DNA from 2 places in the Macrococcus brunensis genome. Region 1 is predicted to be linked to the other one. Evidence: predicted binding sites of a transcription regulator. Region 1 holds the regulator's gene; the other holds the start of a gene.
The links. Region 1 encodes CtsR, which represses protease genes until heat stress. Its sites were predicted from a motif close to ATGGTCAATAAAGGTCAAACA; they were not measured.
Positions count from the first base shown of each region.

Region 2: clpB (ATP-dependent chaperone ClpB) is a predicted target of CtsR. The motif match lies at 2,492-2,512, and genes of this name have one in related genera.

Region 1 covers NZ_CP092179.1:2,017,507-2,021,943, forward strand. The annotation lists gene MGG13_RS10680 (ATP-dependent Clp protease ATP-binding subunit) at 1-108, opposite strand, end outside; gene MGG13_RS10685 (protein arginine kinase) at 120-1,124, opposite strand; gene MGG13_RS10690 (UvrB/UvrC motif-containing protein) at 1,114-1,494, opposite strand; gene MGG13_RS10695 (CtsR family transcriptional regulator) at 1,506-1,964, opposite strand; gene MGG13_RS10700 (NupC/NupG family nucleoside CNT transporter) at 2,125-3,345, shown strand; gene MGG13_RS10705 (LutC/YkgG family protein) at 3,384-3,929, opposite strand; gene MGG13_RS10710 (nitroreductase family protein) at 3,997-4,437, opposite strand, start outside.
Region 2 covers NZ_CP092179.1:697,999-702,435, reverse strand. The annotation lists gene clpB (ATP-dependent chaperone ClpB) at 1-2,481, opposite strand, end outside; gene MGG13_RS03755 (Crp/Fnr family transcriptional regulator) at 2,644-3,339, shown strand; gene MGG13_RS03750 (metal-sulfur cluster assembly factor) at 3,374-3,682, opposite strand; gene MGG13_RS03745 (Cof-type HAD-IIB family hydrolase) at 3,758-4,437, shown strand, end outside.

The sequences.
Region 1 (4,437 bases):
AAGCAATAAGTGCTCAGTTCCGATATTATTATGCTGCAGACGAATCGCTTCTTCCTGCGCATGTGCAAGGACACGCTGTGCGCGTTCTGTTAATTTACCAAACATTATGTTTCCTCCTTTTAAAGATGCTCTCTAAGCATCTTGGCTCTTTTTTCATCTATTTCAAGTGCTTCATTGATTGTATTCAGAAAAGGGGGCTGGATCGCCATCATCAGTTCATTAAATCGAAAAGGCTGTGTGGGAATGATTCCCATATCTATACCCATTTTCACTTCACTTAGTCTCAGACTTGCTTCTTCTGCACTGATCAGACGTGCATATTTTAAAATACCAAGACTGCGGTTGATGCGGTCAGATGTTTCGATATAATCATAATCAAACAGCCGTTGACGCATCGCTTCTTCCTCACCGATAATCTGTTCCACAATCTGCTTCAGGTCACTGATAATTGCTTCCTCGCTCTTACCGAGTGTCAGCTGATTGGATACCTGGTAGACATGTCCAAGACCCTGACTGCCTTCACCATATATGCCGCGAATTGTGTAACCGAAGCGATTGATTGCCTGCGCAATACGCGTCATGCGCTTCATAATAGAAAGTCCCGGCAGATGAAGCATGACACTCGCTCTAAGACCCGTACCGATATTGGTCGGGCAGGTCGTTAAATAACCGAGCGTTTCATCAAAAGATAACGTCATCTTCTCATCTATCTGCTGATCAATTTCTTCGGCTTTCAGATAAAGCTGATCAAGAGATAAGTCACGACCCAGTACTTGAATACGAATATGATCTTCTTCGTTAATCATAATGCTGACGGATTCATCTTCATTGAGGAAGACGGCCCCATAAGGCTGATTTAGCAGTTCCTTACTCACGAGATGCTTGATGACCAGCATCTGTCTGGCATTGACATCAAGGTCAGCAAGTCTCACTTCATCGAACTGCGGCGCCAGGACAGCAGATACTTCGTTCAGCACCTGCTCACCTGTCTGATCATCATACATGAGCGGATGCACAAAATTCTCAAGGTTACGGGCGAGTCTAATTCTGGAGCTCAGGATAATAGGCTGGTCTTCCTGCTGCATCCAGTCTCCAAGCTGCATATTTAAATGTTTATCCAGCATCGGAATCCTCCCTTTCTCTGAGTGCCTTAATTTCATCGCGCACAGTCACCGCTTCTTCAAAAGCCTGTTCAGCGACCAATCCTTCGAGTTTAGCCTCGAGCGCTTCTATCTGTTTCTTCAGCTTAATTTTTTCTGCCGACTTAAGAGGTGCTTGTCCGGTATGTTTCTGGTTGCCAGCCTGCACGCGTTCGACAATCTGCGGCACATAGTCACTGAATGCTGAATAGCAGGTATGACAGCCGAACTTACCGATATGCAGCGCTTCATTAAGCGCCAGGCCACAGTTCGGACATACGGGTTCTGATTGCTCTTCTCTAAGCAGATGTTTCAGAAGCTGGTTAATTGTAAACTCTTCATCATTATAGTTCATGCTGCACCTCACTAATGGTAGCGAACAACTGTCAGGACACTCTGCAGAATATTCGCTCTGATATAATCTCTATACGGTACATCTACATATAATGTATCGCGATGAATCGTCGCAAGAAGCAGACGCTTCTCACGGTCTGAAATCAAGTCATTCTGTGACAAAGCGTCAATGATATGCTCTGCCTTCTGCTGACTGACATGCTGTCCTGTCATTGCACTCAAGTGATCAATAAAGGCGCCCTGATTATTGGATTCAATCTTCGTAATACGGATATAACCGCCCCCACCACGCTTACTCTCAATCTCATAACCATGTTCACTTGTGAAGCGGGTCTTGATGACATAATTTAATTGCGACGGTACACAATCAAATTTCTCAGCAATCTTTGAACGTTTAATTTCCACGGCATCCCCGCTCTGTTCAAGTAACTGCTTCAAATATTGTTCGATAATGTCAGACATATTTTTCATGATTTCACCTCTTTTTGACCATCTTTGACTTTATTATAGGGACAATGCAGAATGAGTGCAAACAATTTGTCTCTCACCTCCGAAAGAGGTACCGCTTTCATAAAAAATATAGTATGATATTTAATGATGTTTTAATCTATATAGGAAAGAGAGGAAAAAAATGAATTATATTATTGGCGTAATTGGTATCGTCATCTTCCTATTACTCGCATGGGCAATCAGTTCAGATAAGAAAAATGTGAGATGGCAATATATTGGTATTATGCTAGTGATCCAGTTTCTCCTGGCATTCTTATTGCTCAAGACACCTGGAGGAGTCTGGCTCGTAGATAAGCTTGCAACTGGATTTGGTTTCTTATTAGGATACGCTGCTGAAGGGGTCAACTTTGTTTTTCCTAACATGGTCAACCTGAATGAAAAAGGCGAGGCCATGAATAACTTCTTTACTCAAGTCTTACTTCCCATTACTTTTATCTCTGCTTTAATCGGTATTCTTCAGTATTTAAGAATTTTACCTTTCATTATTAAATACTTAGGTCTTGCGATTTCTAAAATCAACGGCATGGGTAAACTGGAATCATACAATGCTGTCGCTTCAGCTATTCTAGGACAATCTGAAGTATTCATTTCATTAAAGAAACAGCTTCCTTATATTCCTAAACACCGTTTATATACTTTAACAGCTTCAGCGATGTCGACTGTATCACTTTCAATTGTCGGTGCCTACTTCACAATGATTAAACCAGAATATGTGGTAACAGCGATTGTCTTAAATTTATTTGGTGGTTTTATTATCGCTTCTATCATCAATCCTTATCGTGTTTCAGATGAAGAAGAGAACAGTGTTATCATGACTGAAAATGAACATAAACAGTCATTCTTCGAAATGTTAGGTGAATACATCTTAGACGGTTTCAAAGTAGCCATCATCGTCGGTGCAATGCTGATTGGTTATATCGCTTTAATTGCCATGTTAAACGGAATCGTCGATGCGGTGACGCCAGGTGAATTCAACTTCCAGACATTACTGGGTTATGTCTTTGCACCACTTGCCTTCTTAACAGGTATTCCTTGGGGCGATGCAGTTCGCGCAGGTTCGATCATGGCAACTAAACTAGTATCGAACGAATTCGTCGCTATGCTTGATGTACAGAATATCGTCGATAAAAATACAGGTGAATTATCTGAACGTGCGATTGGTATCGTGTCAGTATTCTTAGTTTCATTCGCTAACTTCTCATCTATCGGTATTATTGCCGGTGCAATTAAATCATTGAATGACAAACAAGGTGACGTCGTTGCAAGATTTGGTCTGAAATTACTTTACGGTGCGACACTTGTATCATTCATCTCTGCGACTATTGCAGGATTCTTCTTATAATAAAAAAAGCTTCGAAATCAATTGATTTCGAAGCTTTTTTAATAGTCTTCAACGATAATATAAGTCGCTTTGATTGGACCATGTACACCCACAACCAGTTTCATCTCAATATCTGCTGAGTTGGATGGACCAGTGATCAGGTTGATACATGTCGGAAAATCCGAATCATTATTTCTTAGATTGATCTGCTCGGCTGCCTGCGTAAATCGCGGCACAATCGTTGACTTCGGAATAATGGCGACATATGTAGCCGGTAGCAGGCTGACACTGCGTCCTTTTCCTTTATCTGCGTATAGGACGACTGTGGCACTTTCAGCAAGCGTCACATCACTGAAAGTAATACCGATGTTCGCACGTTCTGCGACTTCGATATTTTCTGCACCTTTGTCCTCATCCCAGATAAAAGTATCATATCTTTTTAAATCAATGTTCAGCTCATCAAAACGTGGATCATTCCAGGCGATGACTTCTCCGCCACCATATGTGTCAATAACATGCGCCAGTACCTCATTCAGTTCAGCTGAATTTGTTTCAACGATATCTGTATGAATAGCAATGCTGTGCTGCTTCATGACTTCTACCAATTCATCCTGTGATAAGCCTGCTAATGTCTTATCCTGGGGTCAGTCCGGGAATTCCCTCCTTGAGCTTTTATTGTCCAATGATACCTTCAGCGTCGCCACCATTAAAGGAGACAATCTCCTCTATTTCATGACGGCTGCTGTCATGAGGTGCTTTCACACCTTTCCCCATTGCAATGAACATGACAGGCACGTAGCGCTCTTTATTGATACTCAAAGCCTCCATCACTTCATCACGTTCAAAACCACCGATCGGATTCGTATCATAGCCATGATCTTTTGCAATCAGCATCAGCTGCATCGCTGCTAAATTCGCATCCATCATACCTTGCACTTTGATATAACTCTCAGGTGCCTGAGATAATGCACCTTTTAGTGCGGCAACGTTTGTCGTCATCACTTCCTGTGGCATGTATCCCAGTTCTACACTCTTACCATATACTTTTTCAATATCATGGACATGCTCATTGTCAGACAGCACCAGGACAAATGCAGCACTTGTTTCTAACTG
Region 2 (4,437 bases), 800 kb from region 1:
TCTCTGCACGAAACGCTTAAGTGGACGAGCACCAAATTCTGGCGCATAAGCTTCTTTTGCCACCCATTCTTTAACGGATCGATCCACTGTCACTGACATGTGCTGATCCATCAGACGACGGTTCAGCTGATCAACAAATTTGTCGACGATGAAAGTGATATCATTTGCGCTGAGTGTTTTGAAGAGCACGATATCGTCCATACGGTTCAAGATTTCCGGTTTGAAGTAACTATGCAGCGCTTCATCGACCTGACTGCGCGCTTCATCTGTAATCTCACCGTCCTCAATACCATTCAACAAGTATTGTGAACCGATGTTACTCGTCATGATGATGATCGTATTTTTAAAGTCTACGATACGCCCTTTAGCATCTGTCAGACGGCCTTCGTCCAGAAGCTGCAGAAGTACGTTGAAGACATCACTATGGGCTTTTTCGACTTCATCAAGCAGAATCACTGAATAGGGCTGACGTCGAACCGCTTCAGTCAGCTGTCCGCCTTCTTCATAACCTATGTAACCTGGAGGCGCGCCGATAAGTCTCGCCACTGCGTGTTTTTCCATATATTCACTCATATCGATTCGAATCATATGTTTCTCTGAATCAAACATCGTACTAGCCAGTGCTTTGGCAAGCTCTGTTTTACCGACCCCAGTAGGACCCAGGAACAGGAAACTGCCGATCGGACGGTTTGGATCTTTTATGCCAGCACGTGCACGCACGACGGCATCTGCCACTAAATCGACTGCCTCGTCCTGACCGACAACACGTTCATGCAGAATATCGGATAGTTTCAGCAGTTTTTCTTTTTCTGTTTCCACTAGTTTAGAGATTGGGATACCTGTCCACTGCGATACGATGTAGCCGATCTCTTCATTTGTCACGACTTCACGGATCAGACGGTCCTTACCTTTCGTCTCTTCCTGAAAATCTTCTTCAAGCTGTGCCAGTTCTTTTTCGATTTCTGGGATCTTACCATACTGGAGCTCTGAAGCTTTCGCTAAATCATAGTTATTCTGCGCTTCTTCCAGCTGTGTACGGTATTGATCCAGTTCAGAGCGTTTTTCCTGTAAGACCTGGATCTGTGATTTCTCTTTTTCCACTTTAGCCGCAAGAATCTGCTGTTTCTCTTTCTCATCAGCAAGCTCTTTCTGCAGTTCGTCAAGACGCATACGGCTGGCACTGTCTTCTTCATTTTTCAATGCTTTTTCTTCAATTTCGAGCTGCAGTACTCGACGATTGACTGCATCCAGTTCAGTCGGATTAGATCCCATCTCTGTACGGATCGTCGCACAGGCCTGGTCAACTAAGTCGATGGCTTTATCCGGCAGGAATCGATCAGTAATATAACGGTCTGACAGTTCAGCTGCCGCAACGAGTGCTCTATCCTGAATACGAACACCGTGATATACTTCGTATCTTTCTTTCAGGCCACGAAGAACAGAGACAGTATCTTCAACGTCCGGTTCTGCTACCAGTACTTTCTGGAAACGACGCTCTAAAGCAGAATCCTTCTCGATATATTGACGATACTCATTCAGCGTAGTCGCACCGATGCAGTGAAGTTCTCCGCGTGCAAGCATCGGTTTTAACATATTGCCGGCATCCATCGCCCCTTCTGTTTTACCGGCGCCGACCATCATATGAATCTCGTCAATGAACAGAATAATCTGTCCTTCACTTTCCTTCACTTCTTTTAACACGGCTTTTAAACGTTCTTCAAATTCACCGCGGAATTTAGCGCCTGCAACTAGTGCACTGAGATCCAGTTCAAAAATAGTTTTGTTCAGAAGTGATTCCGGCACGTCTTTACGAACGATACGCTGTGCCAGTCCTTCGACTATGGCAGTCTTACCGACACCCGGTTCCCCGATTAAGATAGGATTATTCTTGGTCTTACGACTTAAAATACGAATCGCGTTACGAACTTCTTCATCTCGTCCGATAACCGGATCCATTTTACCGTTACGGACTTCCTCAACTAAGTCTCTCCCATATTTTTTCAGTACTTCATATTGAACTTCAGGATTTTGTGATGTCACATGGTTTCCTCCTCTGATCTGATTAATGATTTCTTTAATGACTTCTGATTTGCTGCCGACAAACTCGCGTGTCAGTCCATGAGACTGAACGGCTGCCAGTATGAGATGTTCCACTGATAAATAGTCATCTGACATTTCTTTTTGCAGTTGCTCAGATTTTTGTATCAGCTGGTTCAAGTCATTGCTTAAATACTGACCGTACTGCATATTATCACCACTGACTGCGGGCAGACTATTCAATCTTTCTTCCAGTTTAGCGGTATATTCTTTTAAGTTCAGGTTCGCTCTTTCAAAAACCGTGGACAGCATACTATCCGTATCTTTAGCAAAATGCAGTAAAATACTTTCAGGTTCAATGGTCTGCATTTTCCGTTCTACGGCATCACTTTGGGCTGCTTCAACAGCGGTCTGGACATTGTAAGTCATTTTATCTGCGTTCATATTGCCACCTCATTTGACTATATTTGACCTTTAATAATATTATATATCCATTTTATGCGTGTGACAAACATCATGCTTTTCATATCGGAAAAATTTAAATCGTGCCATATTATGAAAAACGTCTATGCTATAATAGAAAAAAAGCGGACAAGGATGAATAGTATGGTACAAATCAATTTTCATGAAGCCACGAACGTCGTCAACTATATTCTGGATAACGGTAAAGAAGAATCCTTTAAAGCAGGGCAGTATATTTATCAGGCAGAAGACCCGGCGGACTATATCTATGTCATCAAAAGCGGCATCGTCCTCATTAACCGTATGGTCGAAGATGGTAAGGAACTATCCATGAAGATGCTGTCAAGCCGTTCTATTTTTGGCGCTGTGACGCTGTTATGTGGTCCTAAGAAACATTCACTCTTCGCTAAAGTGAAGTCAGCTGCCACTGTCCGCAAAATTGAACTGAAGACTTTCGAGACCGCTTTACTAGCTGATGAAGTCATGAAGTATGAATGGATGCTCTGGCAGCAGAATGAAAATAGCAAAAATGAATATAAGATGCGTGATTTATTTACCCTCGGCAAAAAAGGAGCGCTCTATTCAACATTGATCAGACTCAGCAATACGTACGGCGTTAAGCAAGAAGAAGGTATTCTGCTGAATGTTGAAATGACAAATAATGACCTTGCGAATCTGTGCGGCACGACCCGAGAAGGTGTAAACAGGGTCATCAGTCAGCTGAAGACTGATGATATCATCAGTGTTAAAGGTAAGTACATTATGCTTAAAAACATCCAGTACCTCAAAGATGAAATCAGCTGTGAAAGCTGTCCAATTAATATCTGCAGAATCGAATAAAAAAACCCGCAGAAAATAATCTGCGGGTTTCTGATTAGCTGACACCAAGTGCAATCTTAGCGTAACGGCTCATCATTTCTTTATTCCAAGGTGGATTCCAGACGATATTCACTTCGACACCTTTAATTTCTGGTAATTCGCCGAGTGCTGTCTTCACCTGATCAATAATCTGAGGTCCCATTGGGCAGCCCATAGATGTTAAAGTCATATCAACAGTGACGATACCGTCATCATCCATATCGACGTGATAAACAAGTCCTAAATTAATGATATCAATTCCAAGCTCTGGATCAATAACGTTTTCCAGTGCACCGAGAATACTATCTTTCATTGCTTCTTCCATGCTATTCACTCCTTCCATTCACTTTCTCTAACTATAACAAATTCCTTAACTATCGCCAATTAAATGATATGATAGATGGCAGAAAGGATTGAACTGATGAACGCTAAACACTTAATCTGCCTCGATCTCGATGGCACTTTACTTACAGATGAAAAAACTGTTTCACCTTATACTAAAAATATTCTTCAGCAATTAAAAGAGCAAGGGCATGAAGTGATGATCTCAACCGGTCGCCCCTATCGCGCCAGTGAAATTTATTACAATGAACTCGGCCTGGATTCACCGATCGTCAACTTCAATGGTGCTTTTATCCATCATCCAAAAGACGATACTTTTAAAGTTGTGCATGAACCGCTCGATTTATCAATCGCAAAAGCTATATTCGAACAGCTGGAAGACTTGAACATCCAGAATATCATCGCTGAAGTGAAAGACCATATTTATTTCCATTACCACGATGAATACTTGTTCCACGGCTTCACGATGGGTAATCCAGTCGTTCAAAATGGTGACTTAAATTTCACATTGCAGGAGGAACCAACTAGTATTCTGATCCAGGCAGAAGAAGAACATGTCCCTGCTATCCGTGAGCACTTAAGCGATGTCTATGCAGAACAACTGGAACATCGTCGCTGGGGTGCACCTTACCCTGTCATCGAGATCGTCAAAAAAGGAATCAATAAAGCTGTCGGTATTCAATATGTTTCTGAAACATTAGGTATTAAACAGGAACATATCATCGCGTTTGGCGATGA